Regions from separate parts of the Dietzia sp. Die43 genome, predicted to be linked through region 3. Evidence: riboswitches for the same ligand, from Rfam matches in the RefSeq annotation. Region 3 holds a riboswitch; each other region holds the start of a gene.
The links. A riboswitch is a leader RNA that binds a small molecule or an ion and turns the genes downstream of it on or off. The one in region 3 is predicted to bind cobalamin.
Positions count from the first base shown of each region.

Region 1: it holds a riboswitch for cobalamin, as region 3 does, so the genes downstream of both, NR111_RS16895 (ABC transporter substrate-binding protein) here and NR111_RS17495 (magnesium chelatase subunit D family protein) in region 3, are expected to answer to the same signal.
Region 2: it holds a riboswitch for cobalamin, as region 3 does, so the genes downstream of both, NR111_RS05245 (ABC transporter substrate-binding protein) here and NR111_RS17495 (magnesium chelatase subunit D family protein) in region 3, are expected to answer to the same signal.
Region 4: it holds a riboswitch for cobalamin, as region 3 does, so the genes downstream of both, NR111_RS16915 (ABC transporter substrate-binding protein) here and NR111_RS17495 (magnesium chelatase subunit D family protein) in region 3, are expected to answer to the same signal.

Region 1 is NZ_JALJRF010000023.1:39,272-44,653, forward strand. Features, by position in the region: gene NR111_RS16880 (ABC transporter permease) at 1-885, opposite strand, end outside; gene NR111_RS16885 (ABC transporter ATP-binding protein) at 882-1,835, opposite strand; gene NR111_RS16890 (alpha/beta hydrolase) at 1,895-2,989, shown strand; cobalamin riboswitch at 3,002-3,181, shown strand; gene NR111_RS16895 (ABC transporter substrate-binding protein) at 3,236-4,276, shown strand; gene NR111_RS16900 (iron ABC transporter permease) at 4,281-5,366, shown strand; gene NR111_RS16905 (ABC transporter ATP-binding protein) at 5,363-5,382, shown strand, end outside.
Region 2 is NZ_JALJRF010000005.1:14,648-20,029, reverse strand. Features, by position in the region: gene NR111_RS05260 (MBL fold metallo-hydrolase) at 1-610, opposite strand, end outside; gene NR111_RS05255 (ABC transporter ATP-binding protein) at 610-1,512, opposite strand; gene NR111_RS05250 (iron ABC transporter permease) at 1,509-2,537, opposite strand; gene NR111_RS05245 (ABC transporter substrate-binding protein) at 2,534-3,481, opposite strand; cobalamin riboswitch at 3,570-3,714, opposite strand; gene NR111_RS05240 (carboxymuconolactone decarboxylase family protein) at 3,871-4,287, shown strand; gene NR111_RS05235 (long-chain fatty acid--CoA ligase) at 4,375-5,382, shown strand, end outside.
Region 3 is NZ_JALJRF010000027.1:4,159-9,540, reverse strand. Features, by position in the region: gene cobO (cob(I)yrinic acid a,c-diamide adenosyltransferase) at 1-584, opposite strand, end outside; gene NR111_RS17495 (magnesium chelatase subunit D family protein) at 584-2,818, opposite strand; cobalamin riboswitch at 2,840-3,027, opposite strand; gene cbiT (precorrin-6Y C5,15-methyltransferase (decarboxylating) subunit CbiT) at 3,104-4,348, shown strand; gene NR111_RS17485 (cobalt-precorrin-4/precorrin-4 C(11)-methyltransferase) at 4,345-5,109, shown strand; gene NR111_RS17480 (hypothetical protein) at 5,188-5,382, opposite strand, start outside.
Region 4 is NZ_JALJRF010000023.1:44,895-50,276, reverse strand. Features, by position in the region: gene NR111_RS16930 ((2Fe-2S)-binding protein) at 1-624, opposite strand, end outside; gene NR111_RS16925 (ABC transporter ATP-binding protein) at 617-1,399, opposite strand; gene NR111_RS16920 (FecCD family ABC transporter permease) at 1,396-2,529, opposite strand; gene NR111_RS16915 (ABC transporter substrate-binding protein) at 2,531-3,529, opposite strand; cobalamin riboswitch at 3,650-3,792, opposite strand; gene NR111_RS16910 (cobalamin biosynthesis protein) at 3,762-4,892, opposite strand; gene NR111_RS16905 (ABC transporter ATP-binding protein) at 4,870-5,382, opposite strand, start outside.

The DNA of each region.
Region 1 (5,382 bases), on a different contig from region 3:
GCCCGTCAGCGCGCCCAGGTGCTGGTGTACGGCGGTCCCGGTCCGGGACGCCCGCCACCGGGACGCGGTGGCGGGGCCGGTCCGGGCCGGGACCATCCCCTGGCCCACGTCGCGGCGCGCGGCGAGCCACAGCGCGGCCGCGGCGAGCCCGGCCGCGGCGACGACGGCGACGAACAGGGGCACCACGGAGGACTCGCCGAACGGCCGGGTCAGGCCGTGCCAGCCCAGCGGCGAGGTCCAGCTCAACCAGTTGCGGTTGACGTCGCCGATCCCGCGGGTGATCAGGGTCAGTCCGGCCACGGACATCGCCGCCGCCCACACGGTCCGGCTGTGGGCGAACACCTGCGCGAGGACGGCGGTGCCGGCCGCGTACACCCAGCCGGCGGCGACGATCGAGGCCACGTACAGCGCCGCGCCCGCGCGGTCGAGGTCGACGGTGAGGGTCGCCGCCCACAGCGCAAGGCCGAGGACGGTGAAGACCCCGACGACGACGACGAGGGCGGCCGCCGTCGGGGCGAGCCGGCCGACCCGGCCCGCCAGGAGCAGTTCGGACCGTCCGGACTCCTCCTCCTTGCGGGTGGCGCGCGCGGTCAGGGCAATCGCCATGACGGGGATGCCGAAGGCGACCATGAACGAGTACTCGTTCATCATCACGCCGCCGAGGGTGTCGAGCCCGGCCACCCGGCCGGTGAGCATGATCATCGACTCGCCGACCGAGGCGCCGTACGTGGCGAGTTCCTGCGGGGTGTCGTACAGGGCTGCGATCGACAGCCCGGTGACGAGGTACAGCGCGGCCAGGCCGAGGACCCAGGCGGCCGCGGCCCGCCACCCGGCGCGCAGGGCGATGCGTGCCAGCAGGCCGGTGTCGGCGAACGGCGAGGTCATCGCCGGTCCCCTGTCCGCTCCTCGCCCCCGGTGGCCGCACCGGCACCGGAGTAGGCGTTGAGGAACAGGTCGTCCAGGCTGGGCGGGGTCGCGGTGAGCGTGTGGATGCCGGCCGCGTGAAGGAGGCCGGTGACCTCCCCCAGCTGCGGGGCCGGCACGTGGCAGCGGACCTCGAACCGACCGTCGGCGGCCTCCTCGATCCGCAGGCCGTCGACCCCCGTCACGCGCCCGAGTGAACCCGGATCGGCGTCGGTGACGGCGTGGACCTCGGTCGTGGTGTGGCGCCGCAGATCGGCCAGCGTCCCCGAGGTGACGGTGCGGCCCTCGCGGATGATGCTCACACGGTCGGCGAGCGCCTCGACCTCGCCCATGATGTGGCTGGACAGCAGCACGGTGGCGCCACCGTCGACGGCCTCGCGGACGCACTCCTGGAACGTCTGCTCCATGAGCGGGTCGAGGCCGGAGGTGGGCTCGTCCAGGACGAGCAGCTCCGCGTCGGACGCCAGCGCGGCGATCAGTGACACTTTCTGTCGATTGCCCTTGGAGTAGTCGCGCGTGCGCTTGGTGGGGTCCAGGCGGAAGCGGTCGATCAGTCCGTCGCGCCTGTCGGGGTCGAGTCCTCCGAGCGCCCGGCCCAGCAGGTCGATGCACTGGCCGCCCGTCAGCCGCGGCCACAGGGTCACCTCACCGGGGACGTAGGCCAGCCGGGCGTGCAGCTGGACCGCGTCTCGCCACGGGTCGCCGCCGAACACCGTCACCCGGCCGGAGTCGGCGCGCATGAGCCCGAGCAGGATCCGGATCGTGGTGGATTTTCCCGACCCGTTGGGGCCGAGGAACCCGTGGACCTCCCCCCGGCGCACGTCCAGGTCGAGCTCGTCCAGGGCCCGGGCCCGGCCGAAGGTCTTGACCAGGCTCTCGACCCGCACCACGCTCTCGTCTTCTGAACGCATGACCAGCTCCTTCGTCCGATTACCCTGATCATCCCAGGGATCCGCGTCACAATGTGGGCATGCGCTCTCCCATGTCCGGCCACCGTGCCTTCTCCCCGTCGATCGCGGATCGCGTCACCAAATCGGTCATGACCGCTGCGGGGTTCCTGCCCGGCCGGCTGCTCCGAGTAGTGGGTGGGACCCCGAGGCGGCTGGACGGCCAGGTTCTCGACCCGCACTTCCAGGCCGGGCTCCGGGTCATCTCGATGACGTCCGAGGGTGAATACGAGGACCTCACCGTCGACAGGGCACGTTCGGCTGTCGAGCGGTCGGCGTTCACGGTCTCGGGCAAGAAGATCGACCTCGCCGTCGTCTCCGACATCGTCCTCCCGCTCGGCGGCACCGGTCCGGACCGGGCCGACCTGCCCGCTCGCCTCTACTCGCCGGTCGAGGGGGACGAGCCGCTGCCGGTGCTGGTGTACTTCCACGGCGGCGGCTGGGTGCTCGGCAGCGTCGACTCGCACGACGCGACCTGCCGCTACATCGCACGGGCGGGCCGACTCAAGGTGATCAGCGTCGACTACCGGCTGGCACCGGAGTTCCGGTTCCCCACCGCCGCCGAGGACGCCCTCGCCGCGTTCCGGTACGTCCGCGACCACGCCGACGAATTCGGCGTGGACCCGACGCGCATCGCGGTGGGCGGTGACAGCGCCGGCGGCAACCTGGCGGCGGTGGTGTGCCAGCAGACGCGCGACGCCGGGGAGAAGATGCCGGACTTCCAACTGCTGTTCGTCCCCGCCACCAACATGTCCGCGCGGACCCGCTCGTACGAGCTGTTCGGCGACGGCTTCTTCCTCACCCGGGCCAACATGGACTGGTACGAGGAGACCTACATCCGGTCCGACGAGGACCGGCTCGACCCCCGCGCCTCCCCCCTGCTGGCGGAGGACTTCTCGGGACTGCCGCCCGCCCACGTGGCCACGGGCGGGTTCGACCCGCTGCGCGACGAGGGCGAGGCGTACGCCCGGAAGATGGCCGACGCCGGTGTCCCGGTCTCGCTGCGCCGCCACGATTCGCTGGTCCACCCGTTCGTCAACGCCGTCGGGGCCACCCCGCTCGCGCGCTCGGCACTGTCCGAGGCGGTGGGCGCGATGCGGATGGGGCTGGCGTACTGACCCCGGAGCGCGTGTTACCTTGTGATCGCCAGCGAGACCGATCGGTCGCGGGAATCCGGTGCGAATCCGGAACTGACGCGCAGCGGTGAGGGTGATGGCGGGGCACTATGCCACTGGGCCGCGAGGTCTGGGAAGGCGCTTCCGTCCAGGTGATCCCGAGTCCGAATACCGGCTGGCCCTCGCGGTGACAACCGCCAGGTCATCACCGGGCTTCGCGTTCCAGGCCCGCGACCTCGGAGCACACCCATGCGTTCTTCCACCCTGGTCGCCCTCGCCGGCGTCACCCTTCTCACCCTGACCTCCTGCACCGCCCACGACCCGGCTGCGATCGCCGGCCCGGGCACCGATCCGATCGAGAACTGCGGGGAGCAGGTCCAGCTCGACGCCCCGCCCGAACGGGTCGTCTCGCTCAACCAGGGCTCCACCGAGATCCTGTACGCCCTCGGCCTCGGCGACCGGATGGTCGGCACCGCCACCTGGACAGACCCGGTCCTGCCCGAGTTCGCCGAGGTGAACAGGTCGGTCCCCCGCCTGGCCGACAACGCGCCGTCGATGGAGGCCGTCCTCGACGTGGAACCGGACTTCGTCACCGCCTCCTTCGGCAGCACCCTCGGGGAGGGCGGGGTCGCCGCCCGCGAGCAGTTCCACGAACTCGGCGTGGGTACGTACCTCTCCCCCACCGACTGCGTGGGCAAGGTCGCCGACTCCGGGGACGGCGTCCGCGAGACCCCGCTCACCCCGGACCTGCTCTACCGCGAGATCACCGAGCTCGCCCGGATCTTCGACGTGGAGCAGGCCGGTGACGAGCTGGTGGCGGACCTCCAGCGCAGGCTCGATGAGGCCGCCGAGAGCGTCGATGCCCGCGGTGTCTCCGCGATGTACTGGTTCGCCAACTCCGAGTCCCCGTACCTGGCCGGCTGCTGCGGTGCCCCCGGCCTCATCTCGATCACCCTGGGCCTGGAGAACGCCTTCGACGACACCACCCAGGAGTGGCCGCAGATCAGCTGGGAGGTCGTGGCCGAGCGCGACCCGGACGTCATCGTCGTGGGCGACCTGACCCGCAAGAGCCAGACCGCCGAGACCGCGGAGGCCAAGATCGCCTACCTCGAGTCCAACCCCGTCACCCGGGAGATGGCGGCGGTCCGGGAGAAGCGGTTCATCGACATCACCGGCGCCGAGATGAACCCGTCGCTGCGCACGATCTACGGGGTGGAGACCGTCGCGGCGGGGCTCACCGAGCTGGGCCTCATCACGCCGGGGGCCGGCGCGCCGGACCCGGCCAACTGACCCGATGACCCTCGCACCCGAGAGGACCACCGCCCCGGTGGTCCCGGCGCCACCGCGCCGGCGGCCGGCTCTGCGGCGACCGTCCGCACTGGTCACCCTGTGGCTCGGTGGCCTGGGGCTGCTGGCGGTGTCGACGGCGCTCGTCATCACCATCGGCCCGTCCGGACTCACCGCCGCCGACGTTATCCAGTCCGCGCTGGCCCGACTCACGGGAGCCGACTCCGGGCTCACGCGGATCGAGGAGGGGATCATCTGGAACCTGCGGCTTCCGCGCACTCTCATGGCGGCCCTGGCCGGGGCGGGGCTCGCACTGTGCGGCGTCATCCTGCAGTCGCTGCTGCGCAACCCCCTGGCCGACCCGTACATCCTCGGCATCTCCTCGGGCGCATCCACCGGGGCGGTCCTCGTGGTGGTGCTCGGGGTCGGCGCGGGCGCGGTCGGGCTCACCACGGGGGCGTTCGTCGGGGCGCTCACCGCGTTCGGCTTCGTCCTGGTCCTGGCCTTCGCGTCCGGCGGGACGCCCGACCGGGTGGTGCTGGCGGGGGTCGCGGCGACCCAGCTGTTCTCCGCGGTGACCTCGTTCGTCGTCTACATCGCCGCCGACGCCGAGCAGACCCGCGGCGTGCTGTTCTGGCTGCTCGGCTCGCTGGCCTCCGTCCGCTGGTCGGACGTGGCGGTGTGCGGCGTCGTGGTCCTGCTCGGGCTGGTGGCGTGCCTGCTGCACACCTCCAGCCTCGACGCGTTCACCTTCGGCCAGGACGCCGCGGCCGCCCTCGGCGTCAACGTGGCCCGCACCCGGCTGGTGCTCATGGTGGTGACGGCGCTCGTCACGGCCGTCATCGTGAGCACCTGCGGGGCGATCGGCTTCGTGGGTCTGGTGCTGCCACACGCCGCGCGAGCCCTGGTCGGCGGCCGGCACCGGGTCCTCGTCCCGACGGCGGCGCTGATGGGCGCCGTGTTCGTCGTGTGGATCGACGCGGTCTCCCGCACCGTGATCGCGCCCCAGGAGTTGCCGATCGGGGTGGCCACCGCACTCATCGGCGTCCCGGCCTTCGTCGGGCTCCTCCTCCGCCGGGGACACGGCCGATGACCGCCGCCCCGTCGAC
Region 2 (5,382 bases), on a different contig from region 3:
GGGAGATCTCCTCGCGGTCGCCCAGTGTCTCCTCGAGGAAGACCGCGTCGTAGCGGGCGCCGCGCACCGCGGTGAACCACTCGTCGTCCCACGGCCCGGTGTCGCTCGCCCACAGCAGGCGGGCGCCGCCGGGCCCGGTCACGTCGTAGAGCACCGCGTCGCCCTCGCGGAACACGCGGTGCCGGGCGGGCAGCACCCGCACGTCGTACGCGCCGACCCTGAGCCGGTCCCCGGCGGAGACGGGGACGAAGCGCACCGGGTCGTCGGGGCCCACCCAGGGCCGACACGCGTCGAGCGCGTCCGCGGGGCCGACCACCTCCAGCTCACCGGCGTCGGGGACCCACGAGCGGAACAGCAGGACCTGGGGTCCGAGATGGTCGGCGTGGGCGTGCGTGACGAGCAGATGCCGCACCCCCGCCAGAGACCGTCCGAGCCGCACGGCCGAGCCAGGTGCCTCCGGTCCGCAGTCGACCAGCAGCTCGTCGTCGACAAGCGCGGAGGTCTGGCCTCGCACCACGCCGAGCCGGCGTGCCTCGTCGCACGACGGACACCGGCAGAACGGGTTGGGCCAGCCGTCCGCGGCGCCGGTCCCCAGCAGGACGACCTCCATCAGACGCCCGCCTCCGGCGCCGCGCCGGGCGCCCACCCCGGCCCCGGCGCCGACCCGGGCGCGCGGTCCGGCCCCGCCTCACGCAGCGGCAACACGGCGCGGCCGTCGCGGCGGTCGAGGACCTCCACCCGCGCGTCGTAGACCTGCGCCACCCGCTCGACGGTGAGGACCTCCTCGGGCCGGCCGTCGGCCACCACACGGCCCCGGTCGAGCAACACCAGCCGCTGCCCGTAGTGGGCGGCCGAGGTGAGGTCGTGCATCGCCGCCACGACGGTCAGGCCGGTCTCGCGGCGCATGGAGTCCACCAGGTCGAGCACCTGCTGCTGGTGGCCGATGTCCAGTGCGCTCGTGGGCTCGTCGAGCAGCAGGACCCGCGGTTCCTGCGCCAGCGAGCGGCCCAACACCACCCGCTGCAGTTCGCCGCCGGACAGCGTCGTGGCGTTGCGCGAGGCCAGGTCGTGCAGGTCCAGGCGGTCGATGACGCGGTCGACGACCTCGTGGTCGTCGGCGGTCTCGGTGCCGAACCGGCCGATGTGCGGGGTGCGGCCGAGTCCGATGAGCTCGCGCGCGGTGACCCCCTCGGGGACGACCGGGCGCTGCGGCATCATCGCTACGGTCCGTGCCACCGTGCGGCGACCCGCGCGGCGCGGGGTCAGTCCGTCGACCTCGATGTGACCGGCGGCGGGGATGAGCCCGGCGAGCGCGAACAGCAGGGTCGTCTTGCCGGAGCCGTTGGGGCCCACCAGGGATACCCACGATCCGGCGTCCACGGCGAGGTCGATGCCGTGGAGGATGGCCGTGCGGTCCCGGGTGACGTGCAGGTCGCGGCAGGCCAGTGCGACTGGCGCGGCCGCCGCGGCCGCCGCGGCTGACGCGGGTGGCGTGGGTGGCGTGGTGGTCATATGTGCCCCCGGCTGCGGCGCAGGACGATGAGGAAGAACGGGGCGCCGATCGCGGCGGTGACCACGCCGATGGGCAGCTCGGCCGGGCTCATCGCGGTGCGGGCGACGACGTCGGCGAGGATGAGGAAGGCCGCGCCGACCAGCAGCGACACCGGCAGCAGCAGCCGGTGCCCGGGCCCGATGAGCATCCGCACGGCGTGCGGGATGACGATGCCCACGAACCCGATCAGACCCGACACGGACACCACCGCCGCCGTCCCGAGGGTGGCCACGCTGATGAGGACCAGGCGCACCCGCGCCGGGGCGATACCCAGCGTGGCGGCCTCGGCGTCCCCGACCGCCATCACGTCGAGGGTGCGCCGGAACAGGGCGATCACGGCCACCGCCACGAGCACGTACGGCAGCACGGTCTGCACGTCGGTCCAGCCGCTTGTCGTGAGCCGGCCGAGCATCCACGAGTACACCTGCCGCAGGGTCTCGTCGTGGCGCTGCATGAAGAACGTCTGGATGGCGCTGGCGAACGCCGCCACCGCGACGCCGGCGAGGATGATGACGACCTCGCTGCGTCCGCCGCCGACACTGCGGCCCAGCGTGTAGGTGGCCAGCACCGCGATCATGCCGCCGGCGAACGCGGCGGGCGGCACCATCGCCGAGCCCATCGCGCCGCCCACGACGATCGCCAGGGTGGCACCCAGCCCCGCCCCGCTGGACACCCCCAGCAGGTACGGGTCGGCGAGCGGGTTGCGGAACACGCCCTGGTAGGTGGCCCCGGCGATCGCCAGCATCGCGCCGACGATCGCGCCCAGCACCACGCGCGGGATGCGGATCTCCCACAGGATTACCTGCTGACGCTCGGTGAACCCGGAGTCGATGTCGACCAGCGGCAGCCGGCCCACCAGCTCGAGCACCACGCCGCCCGGGGTGAGGCCGGCCGGGCCGATGAGGGTGCCGAGCAGGACCGCCGCGGCCAGCAACAGCGTCGCCCCGCCCAGCACGAGGGCGTGGCGGGGCGACGGGCGGGTCACGAGGCGGGCTGGTTCGCGGGGCTCCCCGCGGTCTCCGGCGCGGCATCGGGCACCGCGGTGACGATCTCGGCGACCTCGCGCATGAAGTCGACCACCCGCGGGCCCCACCGGCTGGACAGGTCCTCGTCGACCACGTGGACGCGCCCCTCGCGCACGGCGGTGAGTCCGTCCCAGCCCGGCCGCTCGGCCACGACCTCGGGGGTGACGCCGCAGCACTGGCCGTCGGCGAGGAACACCAGGTCCGGGTCGGCCTCGAGGATGAGTTCCTCGGACAGCTGCGGGTAGGGATCGTCGCCGGTGGCGATCGAGGTCAGGCCCAGCAGGGAGTAGATCTCGCCGACGTAGGTGTCGTCGGTGACGGTGTAATAGGTGTCGTCGAGCTCGTGGAAGTACGTCAGCGGCGTCTCGCGCTCCGGCACCGAGGCGACGATCTCGTCGATCTCGCCACGCATCCGCGACACGAGTTCGGCGGCCTCGCCGATGTGCCCGGTGGCCGCCCCGACCTGCTCGAGCTGGGCGTAGGTGTCGTCGAGGGTCTGCGCGGCGGGCAGCTGCAGCACCTCGACGCCGGAGCGTTCGAGGCCCGCCACGATGTCCCCGGTGTCGTCGGTGAGCACGACGAGGTCCGGCGCGTACCCCAGGATCGCCTCGAGGTTGGGCGTGTACCCGGACAGGTCGGTGACCGGGGCGTCGGAGGGGAAGTCGGACCGCTCGTCGACCGCCACGACGCTGTCCCCGGCGCCGACGGCGTAGAGCATCTCGGTGGTGGTGGGGGCCAGCGAGACGATCGCCTGCGGCTCGTCGGCCGCGGCGGAGGTCTGGTCGGCCGGGGCCGGGTCGTCGCCGCCGGTGCCGCTGCACGCGGTGGCGACCAGAGCCAGGGCGGCCAGGGGGGCGAGCAGCAGCGAGCGGGCTCCTGCCCGGCGGGCTCGTGGATGGTGCATGGCATCCTCCGTGATTCGGAGGACGAAAACAGCTCGGGCCGCGGCCGGGGCCGCTGCACGCGACCGTCCTTCGTCCGAGGTCAGTACGTACGGCTGCCGCGGAACCGGCCGACCTGGCTCGCCCGTCCTGAGACGGGATCACAGTTGCGGGACAGCGTCGGATTCGCACCGACTTCCGCCGAGTTGCCGCGGGGTCCGACGCTGGTGGCCGGACCCGTCGAGGGTATCCCACCCGCCGCCGCGTCCGCCCATCTGCGTGCCTCCGCCGCCGCCCCTGTCCGAGCCGTCCCCGCGCCTGGCCGGGGCGGGGCGAGGTCACGCGGAGCTGGTGACGACGGTCGGGGAGGATGGATCGCGATACCTGTCGGCAGTGGGAGAGGACCGTGGAGATGACGACGACGACGAGTTCTGCAGGCGAGGGGCCTTCGGCCGCGGATCTGCGCGAGCAGGGTTTCGCGACCAGGCGCGAGGTGATGAGCGACGACTTCGTCGACCGGGCGATGGACCGGGCTGTCGGGACGGAGTCGGAGGCGATCCAGCACGTGGTCACCGAGAACGTGTGGGGCAACATCTGGAACCGGCCCGGGCTGGGCCGCCGGGACCGCAGCCTGCTCAACATCGGGATGCTCGTGGCACTGCGCGCGGACGCCGAGCTGGCGGGGCACGTGCGCGGCGGGTTGACCAACGGGTTGACCCGCGAGGAGATAACCGAGGCGGTCATCCACGCCTCGGGGTACTGCGGCGCGCCGGCGGCGCTCTCGGCGATGAGGACGGTCCAGACCGTCTTCGACGACCTCGACGGGTAGTCGACCATACGAACCAGGAACGTCGTCGACGGCAGGTAGTCTCGACACGAGAGTGACAGACGCCACCCCTCGATCAAGGAGCCCCTCATGAAGAGCACGATGATGCCGGAGCAGTTGAACATCAGCACGATCCTGCAGTTCGGTGCGACCGTCCACTCCGATGCGGTCGTCACCACCTGGACCGATCAGGGACCACGGAAGATCACCTACGGCGATCTGGGCAAGCACGCCGCGCAGCTGGCCAACGCGCTGCGTTCCCTGGGGGTCGACGGTGACCAGCGGGTCGCCACATTCCAGTGGAACAACTCCGAGCACTTGGAGGCCTACCTCGCGATCCCGTCCATGGGCGCCGTGCTGCATCCGCTGAACATCCGGCTGTTCCCGGACCAGCTCGAGTTCGTGGCCAACCACGCAGAGGACAAGGTCGTGATCGTCGACCCGAGCCTCGTCCCGCTCCTGCAGCCGCTCCTGCCCCGGTTCTCGACGGTCGAGCACGTCATCGTCACCGGTGGGGGCGCCGCGAACCTCGAGGCTCCCGAGGGCATCCAGGTGCACGACTACGACGCGCTCCTCGCCGCCCAGCCCACCGAGTTCGATTGGCCGGAGGTCGACGAGAACTCCGGCGCCGCGATGGCCTACACCTCGGGCACCACCGGCGACCCGAAGGGCGTCGTCTACTCGCACCGGTCGATCTACCTCCACTCGATGCAGGTGTGCATGTCCGACGGCATGGACATCTCGCTCGACGACAACGTGCTGGCGATCGTGCCGATGTTCCACGCCATGTCGTGGGGCCTGCCGTACGCCGCGTTCATGGTGGGCGCCTCGCTGCTCATGCCGGAGCGTTTCCTACAGCCCGAGCCGCTGGCCGCGATGATCGCCTCCGAGCGTCCGACGCTGGCCGCCGCCGTCCCCACGATCTGGCAGGCAGTGGACGCGTACAGCGTGGACCACCCCATCGACATGTCGAGCTTCCGTGCGGTCGTCGTGGGCGGCAGCTCGTGCCCGCCGGAGCTGATCCGCAAGTTCCGGGACAAATACGGGATCAACATCGTCCACGCGTGGGGCATGACCGAGACCTCGCCCATCGGCACC
Region 3 (5,382 bases):
CCGGCGTCCATCGGGTGCTTGACCTTGGTCATCTCGGTGACCAGGTCGGCGACCTCGAGCAGCCGGGGGTCGGCGTCCCGGCCGGTGATCACCACGTGCTGCCGTCCGGGGCGGCTGGCGAGGGTGGCGACCACGTCGTCGACGTCCACCCAGCCCCACTTCATGGGATAGGTGAACTCGTCGAGCAGATAAAGGTCGTGCCGCTCGTCGGCCAGTCGGCGCTTGATCTCGGCCCAGCCTTCGGCGGCGTCGGCGGCGTGGTCGTCCTCGGTGCCGTCCTTGCGCGACCACGACCACCCCGAGCCCATCTTGTGCCACTCGACGGGCCCGCCCTCGCCGGTCTCGTCGTGCAGGCGGGCGAGGCGTTCCATGACGGTCTGCTCGCCGATGCGCCACTTGGCGGACTTGACGAACTGGAACACCCCGATGTCCCAGCCCTGGTTCCACGCGCGCATTGCCAGGCCGAACGCGGCGGTGGACTTCCCCTTGCCGGGCCCGGTGTGGACCATGACCAGCGGCCGGTTGCGGCGTTGCCGGGTGCTGAGCCCGTCGTCGGGCACGATCTCCGGCTGTCCCTTGGGCATCAGGCCACCTCGTTCCGGGGGCCGGCGGCGTGCGGGCGGGCGGTGCGCGCGCGGGCTGTGTGAACGCCGACCGCGTCGGTGAGTCCCTCGGCGGTGACCTCGCCCAACGGCACGTGCTCAGCGCCCAGGTGCCCGGCGAGCTCGGAGGCCAGGCCCATCCGGAAGCGGCCGGTCTCGCAGTCCACGACCACCGACGCCACGCCGAGGGAGGCCAGCCCGGTCGCCGCGGTGCGGGACCTGGCGAGGGCGTCCGGGCCGTGGGTGGCGCGGCCGTCGGTGACGACGACGAGGAGGGCCCGCCGCCGCGGATCGCGGACGCCTTCGATGCGCAGGACTTCGGCGGCGGTGAGCAGTCCCTCCGCCAGTGGGGTCCGGCCGCCCGCCGGGAGTTCCGCGAGGCGGGTGGCCGCGATGTCGACCGACGACGTGGGCGGCAGGGCCACGTGGGCCGCGGACCCGCGGAAGGTCACCAGTCCCACCTTGTCGCGGCGGCGGTAGGCGTCCAGAAGCAGGGAGAGGATCGCGGTCTTGACCTGCTCCATCCGGGTGCGAGCGGCCATGGAGCCGGAGGCGTCCACGCAGAACAGAACCAGGTTGGACTCGCGGCCCTCGCGGACGGGCGAGCGCAGGTCCTCGGCAGCCAGCCGGAGTCGGCCGCCGTCTGGACCGGCTCCGCGACCCCGGGCGGATTGCTGCGGCGCGGCGGACCGGATCGTGGCGGGCAGGTGCAGGTCGGACCCGGTGAACGCGCCCGCGCCGATGCGGCGGCCGCTGGTGGTGAGGGCCCTCGATCGGCGGCCGGCAGCGCCCTGGCCGGTGCCGGCGACGGCGAGCAGGCGGGTGCGGTACGGCGCTGCGGCCGCGGTGACCGTGCCTGGCTCGGGCGGGGTGGGCCCGGGAGCGTCGGACCGCGAGGCGTCGCCGGGGGTGTCCTCCGCGGCGTGTCCGCCGGGCTGCTCGTCGGCTCGGCCGTCGGCGTCGTCGTCCGATTGGCCGTCCGCCTGGTCCGGGCCCTCGGTGCCGGAGTCGTCGCCAGCGCCGGGGCTGTCCTCGTTCTGCTCGGTCTGCTCGGGCGAGTGCTCGTGCCCGGCGTGCTCGGCCGAGGCCCGCGCCGGGGTCGACTCGGCGTCCGGGGTGTCTGCCGACGCGGACTCGTCTGCGGACTCCGACTGTTCGGCGTCGTCGGCCGGCGCGGTCTCGTCCCGGGGGTCGGGATCGGGCTCGTCGTCGTCGCCCAGGAGCCGTTCCAACAGGTCCTCGTCGAGGCCCGGCGCATCGAACGGGGCACGACGGCGGCGGTGGGGCAGTGCCATGCGCGCGGCGACGCGGATGTCCTCGCGGGTGATCCGGGTCCGGCCCTGCCATGCGGCGTGGGCGGCGGCGGTGCGGGCGGTGACGATGTCGGCGCGCATGCCGTCCACGTCGAAGCCCGCGCACACCCGGGCGATGGTGGTCAGCGCCCAGGGGGTCAGTCTCACCCGGTCGAGCACGCGCCGCGCGGCGGCGATCCGTTCGCGCACGGCGGCCTCGTCGGCGGCGTGGTCGGCGACGAATCCCGCCGGGTCGGCCTCGAACGCGATCCGGCGGCGCACCACCTCGGCGCGCAGCTCCGGGTCCCGGGGCGCGGCCACCTCCACGGTGAGGCCGAAGCGGTCCAGCAACTGGGGCCGGAGCTCGCCCTCCTCGGGGTTCATGGTGCCGATCAGCACGAAGCGCGCGGCGTGCTCCACCGAGATGCCGTCGCGCTCCACGGTTACCCTGCCCATCGCGGCGGCGTCGAGCAGCAGGTCCACCACGTGGTCGTGGAGCAGGTTGACCTCGTCCACGTAGAGCAGTCCGCGGTGTGCGCGGGCGAGTAGGCCCGGTTGGAACACGGTCACCCCGTCGGTGAGCGCACTCTCCAGGTGTAGTGATCCGGTGATGCGGTCCTCGGAGACCCCGATGGGCAGCTCGACCAGGCGGACCGGCCGCCGCTCGGTGGGCGCGTCGTGCGGGATACGCCCGTCCGGGGTCTCGGAGCCGCGGTCGTCGGGTGCGGAGGAGAAGCGGTCGCCGGTGACGACCTCGACCTCCGGCAGGATCCCGGCGAGGGCGCGGACCATCGTGGACTTGGCCGTGCCCTTCTCGCCGCGGATCAACACGCCGCCGACCGCCGGGGACACCGCGGTCAGGGTCAGGGCCAGCGCCATGTCGTCGGAACCGACGACAGCGCTGAAGGGGTAGTGCAGTGGCATGGGGGCTCCCGCTCTCGTCTGCCAGGCTGGTCAGCGCGAGGCCGGTCTCCGGACTTCCCGGCCCATCTCGGACGTGCGCGCGGGGCGCGATCGCCTGAGAGGCCGGGTTACCGTAGCGGGCCCTGTGCCGGATTCTCACCGGCTTCCCTGATTCTCCCCTCCGCTCCGCCTGGGGCGGGTCGTGGGGCACCTCGTGCTGTGGGGTCTGTTCGGTTGTGTGGTGCTTCAGGCTAGCCCAACGGCCTGTCCCGGGGCGCCTCAGGTGTCGCGGTAGGGTTCCGCGTCATGAATGCACGGGTGGTGGTCGTCGGCATCGGCGGCGACGGGTGGGCGGGGCTCGACGAGGCCCGCCGTCGCGCCGTCCTGGGCGCCGATGTGGTGCTCGGCGGGGAGCGTCATCTGGCGATGGTTCCGGGCGATGTGACGGCCGAACGAGTGCCGTGGCCGCGGCCGCTGCGGGATGGGTTGCCGGAGCTGCTCGCGCAGTTCCGCGGGCGATCGACCGTAGCCCTGGCCTCGGGCGATCCGCTGGTCGCCGGGATCGGCACCACCCTGATCGACCTGCTCGGCGCGGACGCGGTCGAGGTGCTCCCGGCGGTGTCCTCGGTCGCTCTGGCCCGCGCCCGGATGCGGTGGCCGGCCGAGTCCGTGGCGGTGCTGCGCGACCACCGCGCGCTCGGTCGTGAACTGGCACCGGGGCGACGTCTGCTGGTGCTCTCGGCGGACCGGCACACGCCGGGAGAGGTCGCAGCGCTACTTGACGGCGCCGGCTTCGGGGGGAGCGCGATGACCGTTCTGTCCGATCTCGGGGGCCCGTCGGAAGCGCGCTTCAGCTGCCCGGCGCGCGACTGGGCTGTCGATCACGAGGCCCCCGCCCTACACGTGTTGGCCATCGAGTGCGTGGCCGACGCGTCCGCCCGGCCGCTCGGGCTGGCGCCGGGATTGCCCGACGACGACTTCCAGAACGACGGCCAGCTCACCCGCCGCGACCTGCGAGCCTCTGCCCTCTCCCGGCTCGCGCCGGCCCCCGGTGAGCACTTGTGGGACGTGGGTGCTGGCGCCGGGTCGGTGGGCATCGAGTGGATGCGCGCGCACCCGTCGTGTCGGGCGACCGCGGTGGAGGCGAACTCCGAGCGGGCGGCCCGGATCAGGCGCAACGCGGCCGCCCTCGGGGTGCCCTCGTTGGAGGTCGTCCACGGACGGGCGCCCCAGGCTCTGGACGGTCTGCCGCGGCCGGACGCGGTGTTCATCGGTGGGGGCGGTACTGCCCCTGGCCTGCTGCGACAGTGCTGGGACGCACTTCGCCCGGGCGGCCGGCTGGTCGCGCACGCGGTGACGCTGGAGACCGAACGCGCGCTCATCGACACCCGCGCCGTATTCGGCGGGGAGCTGACCAGGATCCAGGTCGAGCACGCGGACTCGATCGGCCGGTTCACCGGCTGGGCCCCCGCCCGTGCGGTGGTGCAGTGGGCGGCCGTGAAGCCCTTCGTCGCTGCGGCTGATACTTCGGAAACAGGGGAGAGCTCGTGACCGTTCACTTCGTGGGAGCCGGCCCCGGCGCCGCCGACCTGCTGACGCTGCGCGCGGCTGCGGCGCTTGCCGCCGCCGACGTCTGCCTGTACGCGGGGACGTATCTCGACGACGGTGTGCTCGACCACTGCCGACCCGCGGCCCGGCTGGTGGACACCCAGCATCTGGACCTGGACGGGATCATCGGCGAGATCGTCGCCGCTCACGCCGATGGGCTCGAGGTGGTCCGGCTGTGTTCGGGTGACCCGTCGCTGTACTCGGCTCTCGCCGAGCAGACTCGCCGCCTCGACGCGGCCAGCGTGCCGTGGGACGTGGTTCCTGGTGTTCCGGCCTATGCCGCGGCCGCCGCCGAGCTGGGTGTGGAGCTCACGGTTCCCGAGGTTGTGCAGTCGGTGGTGCTCACCCGCGTTCAGGCGCGGTCGACGGCGATGCCGTCGACTGAGTCGTTGGAGAATTTCGCCGCCACCGGCGCGACGCTTGTGTTGCACCTGGCGATCACTCGGATCCGTGAGCTGGCCGAGCGTCTGGTGCCCACGCACGGTGCCGACTGCCCGGTGGCGGTGGTGGCCAGCGCGAGCCGCCCGCACCGCGTGGAGCTGCGCGGCACGCTCGCCGACATCGCGGACGCGGTCGAGTCCGCCGGCCTGCGCCAGGCAGCGGTCATCCTAGTGGGGCGGGCGCTGGTCCGGCCGGGCGAGGCGGAGTCGTGGCTGTACGCGTCAAGCCCGGAGCGGGAGTCGAAGCGCCAGGGCCTGAACTGATCGGGCAAGGTAGCGGACCACGTATAATGCCCTCGGGCTGGCCGCGGAGCCAAGCGTAGCGCGCCGTGCCGGGACGATTCAGTCGAGCAGGTCCAGGTAAGTGCGTCTGGCCTTCATGGCGTGGATGACCTCAGTGGTGCCGTCGTCGTAATGCAGGGTGACAAGCTCCAGGACACGGGCTTGGGAATCGAAGCCGAGCGGTCCAGACAACAAGGGAGTGTCGAACGCTGTCCGAATGTCGTCGTCGACGATGCCGTGTTTGTATGCGGATCT
Region 4 (5,382 bases), on a different contig from region 3:
GCCCTCCACATCGATGTACCGAGCCGGTAGCAGCGGCGGGCGGCACACGGCGTGTGCGAGCTCGGAGCCGCGATTCGGGTCGCCCGCCGCGCGACCCGCCTCGAGCGCGCGGTTCGCGATGGAGTCGGTCGCGATCGCCCACAGCGCCCGCGGTGCTGCGCCCGAGACCTCCGCGAGGGCGGCGATCACCTCGCCGTGGGCCTCCAGCAGCGCGTCGGCGTAGGCCGCGGTCGACGGCAGGAGGTGTTCCGACAGCGCCGAGTGGAGATAGCCGTTCGGCTGCAGCGAGACGGAGAGCCGCTGCGGTCGGGGATCGGGCGCGCGGCCGATCGCGAGCAGCATGACCAGCGGCGCGGCCACCAGCGTCGAACTGGCCGAGTACCACCACAGCGTGCCATTCACCCGCGGATCGCCATGGTTCCAGCGCCGGCCGGTGTCCTCCACCCGCCGGGCCAGCCACCGCGGGTCCGTCAGCACCGATCCGGGCAGGACCTCCGGGCCGTGTTCGATGGTGCGGACGAAGTCGCCGAGGAGGTCCGAGACGCCCGAGTACGCGGCTGTCACGGTCTCGGGGGCGCGGAGCTCGTCGTCGTCGCCGTCGTCACCCACGGTCCCGTCACGCATCGGCGAGCCCCGCCACGTCGAGCGTGCGGCGGCCGTCCGGCCCCGCCCGCACCTCGCCACGCACCCCGAACACCTCCCGCAGCACCGCGGCGTCCAGGACCTGCTCCGGCGCACCGGTCGCGACGAGGTGACCGCGGTGCAGGACCGCGATGACGTCGCAGTACTCGGTGGCCATCCGCAGATCGTGGATCGTGAGCAGCACCGCCAGCCCGTCGGCCGCCAACTCGCGGAGCAGGCGTAGAACCGACAATTGCTGGTGCAGGTCGAGGTGATTGGTCGGCTCGTCCAGCAGGAGCACCTCGGGCCGCTGGGCGAGGGTGCGCGCGATCGACACGCGTTGCTTCTCGCCGCCCGACAGTGCCACCACGTCTCGCTCGGCCAGCTCGGTCAACCCGACCCGGGCGAGGACATCCTCCACGACCGCCGCGTCGTCGGCGCCGAAGGGCTCGAGAAGTCCCCGTGTGACCGTCCGGCCCAGGCGCACCGACTCGCGGACCGTGATGCCGCCCAACGAGACCGGTTCCTGCGTACTGGCCCCCACCGCGCGGGCCAGCGTGCGGCGACGCAGCGAGGCGATGTCGGCGTCGTCGAGCGTCACCATCCCCGCGGCGGACGGCAGCGCGCGATAGCAGGTGCGCAGCAGCGTGGTCTTGCCGCTGCCGTTCGGGCCGACGAGTGCGGTGACCCGCCCGGGCGCGACCGTGAGGTCGACACCGTGGAGGATCCGCCGACCGCCGAGCCGGGCGGAGACGCCGTGCGCGGAGAGGGTGCTCATCGCGACGCCTTCCCGTAGCGGTGCCACAACATCAGCAGGAACACCGGGCCGCCCACGACGCCGGTGACCACGCCCACCGGCAGCTCGGTGCCCTCGCTCACCGCGCGGGCGGCGAGGTCGGCCAGCACCAACGCGACCGCGCCGAGCAGGGCCGCCGCGGGAAGCAGGCGCGCCGCGGTGCGGCCCGTGAAGAACCCCGCGAGGTGGGGGATGAGCAGGCCGATGAAGCCGATCGTCCCGGAGACCGCCACCGCGCCCGCGGTGAGCAGGGAGACGAGCAGCAGCATGAGCACCCGGAACCGGGGCACGTTCACGCCCATCGCGGTGGCGCCGTCGTCACCGGTGAGAAGCAGGTCGAGGTGGCGGCTGCACAGGATCACCACCGTGCCGGCGACGGCGAGGATAGCAACGGGCGCCCACAGCATGGTCCACCCGGCGTCACCGAACCCGCCCGCGAGCCAACGCATGACGGTACCGAGTTGATGGTCGTCGCCGAGGACCAGCAACGTGAACGTGTTGAGCGCACCGAACACCATCGTCATGGCCGCCCCGACCAGCACGATGGCGGTCGTGTCATGGGCGCGGCGGGCCACCAGGACGACGCCCGCCAGCGGGAGCAGCGCGCCGAGGAACGCCGCGATCGGCAGGGTGAACACGCCCCACATCCCGGCGCCCACGCCGAGGACCGTGAGCACCACGACGCCGAAGCCCGCGCCCGAGGAGACGCCGAGCAGATACGGGTCGGCGAGAGGATTTCGGGTGACCGCCTGGGCGACGCCACCCGCCACGGCCAGCGACGCGCCCACGGCCGCCGCCATGAGCGCCCGGGGCAGTCGCGACTCGAGGACGATCGCCTCGCGGGCGTCGGTCCACCACGGGTCGAAGACCCCCGGCGCCAGGCGGTGCGCGACGATCGCCCACACGTCCCCGATCGGGATGGACACCGAGCCCAGGGAGACCCCGGCCGCGATCGTCATCGCGAGCACCGCCACGAGCGGGAGACAGATGAGCCACAGCGACCGCCGCCCGGTGGGCGGGGCATCGGCGATGCGCCCGGAGCCGGGGCGGGGATCGATGCCCGTGCCGGCGCGGTCAACGCGCCCGCCGGTGTTCTCGGCGACGGTCGTCATGTCACTGCCCGAACGCGTGCGGGTGCAGCTCACGGGCGATGGTCTCGGTGGAGGTCGTCATCCGCGAGCTCTCGAAGAAGTCGGACAGCGGGACCACCACGATGCGGTTCTCACGGATCGCCGGCGTCGTGGACATGATGGGCTGCGCGCGCAGGTAGGCGATCTTGTCCTCCGCGCTGGTGGCGCCGTAGTCGAGTACCACGATCGCCTCGGGCTGACGCTCGCCCAGGATCTCCCATGTGGACGTGAGATAGGGGCGGTCGCCCTCGGAGAAGATGTTGTCCGCGCCCGCGTACTCGCCGATCAGTTGTCCGATGCCCACGCCGCCGATCGTCGTCGGTTCTGATTCGCCGCCGTCGTAGAAGAACGTGGGGGTGCCGGTGACACCCGACGCATCGAGCGTCTCTCGGATCTCCCTCATCTCGCCGGTGATCCGGTCGGTCAGGTCCCGTGCCCCCGGCTCGACGTCGAGGATCCGGCCGAGCTGGGAGAAGTCGGTCTCGAGCATCGACAGGTCGCCGAAGCCTTCTCCGCAGTACTCGGAGAACAGGAAGGTGTGGATCCCCGCGGTCTCGAGGGCGTCGCGGCTGCGGCCTTCCTTGTCGTCGAAGGCGCTGCGCATCCCGGCCACCACGAGGTCCGGCTCGAGGTCCACGATCTGCTCCCAGGTGGGGTACTCCTCCGAGAGGGACGGAATGGCCTCGAACTGCTCGGCGACCTCCGGCAGGACATCGTCCTGCTCGCCGTAGCCCATGCCGACGATCCGGTCGCCGGCCCCCATCTGGATGAGGGTCTCGGTGACGTGGTCATTCATCGAGATGATGCGCCGGGGCGCAGCGGTGTAGGTGGTCTCGCGCTCACAGTTGGTGACGGTCACAGGGTCGGCGAACGACTCGACCGGGCCGCCTTCCGCGAGCGCCTCGCCGCGGGAGCAGCCGGTGAGGGCGACCCCCGCGACGAGGAGGGTGGCGAGCGTGATTCTGGGGTGGCGACGGAACATGATCAGTCCTCGGATCGTGTCGTGCGGTCGACGACACGTGAGACCCGCAGGAGGGTAGGAGTCGACGACGACACCACGTCACCTGACAGGACCCCGGATCGCAGACCTCGGCGATGTACTCGGAGTCGCGAACATCCGGGCAGGTAATCGGGCTCGCGGTCACGAAAGTGGCCACACACCGTTGCGGGTCAGCGCCGGATTCCCACCGGTCTTCCCCTGCTCGTTCCGGATGTCAGCAGTACGCCCTCAGGATAGGCACACCGCGTCCGCGTGCGGTGCAGGTACCCCGGCTCGGCGGAGCCGACCACCCGCGCTTCGTGGCCCGGCTACGCCCGAGGACGGCGCGACGCACGACCACGCCCAGCACGGCCAGCGCGACGGTGCCCACCTGGACGCGGTCGTGCAGGAGGATCGCGCGGCGGATGTCGTCGTCCCGGACCGACCGGCCGTCACCGAGGACCGCCCGGTCCTCCACGCCGTACGGGTACGGCGTGGGCCCGCCAAGCCGGACCCCCAGGGCGCCCGCGCACACGGCTTCGACGACCCCGGCGTTCGGGCTCGGGTGCGCCGGTGCGTCACGGAGCCACGCCCGCAGGGCCCCGGCGGGACTCCCGCCCACGGTCGGGGCGCAGACCACCCCGAGCGCGCCGGCCACCCGGGCCGGCAGGAACCCCAGCACGTCGTCGAACCGCGCCGCGGCGGTGCCGAAGTGGCGGTACCGCTCCGAACGGTGACCCACCATCGCGTCGAGCGTGTTGGCCGCGCGGTGGACGGCGGCGCCGGGCGAACCCGCCACCGCGGCCCAGAACAGCGTCGCCACCGCCGCATCGGAGGTGTTCTCCGCGACGGATTCGACGACAGCCCGCGCGAGATCCTCCGGGCCGAGCGCGGCCGGATCCCGTCCGCACAACCACGGCAACAGGTCCCGGGAACCCGCGTGATCGCCCCGGGCGAGCAGGTCACCCTGCCGCCCCGCGACCGCGAGCAACGAGGACCCGCCCAGGCACGACCACACCACGGCCGCGTCCCACGCCACTGCCGCGACGCGGTTCCGTCCGGCGAGACGTCCGACGCCCGTCACTGCAGCGGCGGTGCCCCCCACGAGGACGCCGGTGAACAGCAGGCCCGCCGCCCGCTGCGCGTTGGGCGTCCGGCCGGGCCGGAGGAGCCGCGACTCCACGGCGAGCGCGACCCGGCCGAAGCCCGCGACGGGGTGGAACCGTCGCGGGTCGCCGACGAGGCGATCGAGGGCGAACCCGGCCGCGATGCCCGCCGCGCGGGCGGCAAGCGCGTACCCGTCACCGCGGCGGCGCGTGCACGACGCGCGGTGCGGGTGGGGGTCAGCGCGCGAGATAGCGGACATGCGCCCCCCGCCCGTCGTGGGTCACCTCGGCCTCCACTCCGTACACCTCCCGGATCAGGTCGGCGGTGAGCACCTCGTGGGGCGCGCCGCCGGTCACGAGTCGCCCACCGGACAATACGATCAGATGGTCGCAGAACGTGGCCGCCAGGGTGAGATCGTGTAGGGCCGCGATCACCGTGGTGTCGGTGGCGCGGACCAGGGCCAGCAGGTCGAGTTGGTGGCGGATGTCGAGGTGGTTGGTCGGTTCGTCGAGGACCAGCACACCGGGTTCCTGGGCCAGGGCCCGCGCGATCTGCACCCGCTGCCGCTCGCCGCCGGACAGGGTCGCGTACCGCTGGTCCAGGCGGTCGCCGAGGCCGGTCGTGGCCGCCGCGCGCCGCACCACCCCGTCGTCCCCGGGACCTGGACCCGACCAGGCCGCGCGATGGGGGATGCGGCCGAGTTCGATGACCTCCCGGACCGTGGGGTTCTGGTCGGTGGTCGCCTCCTG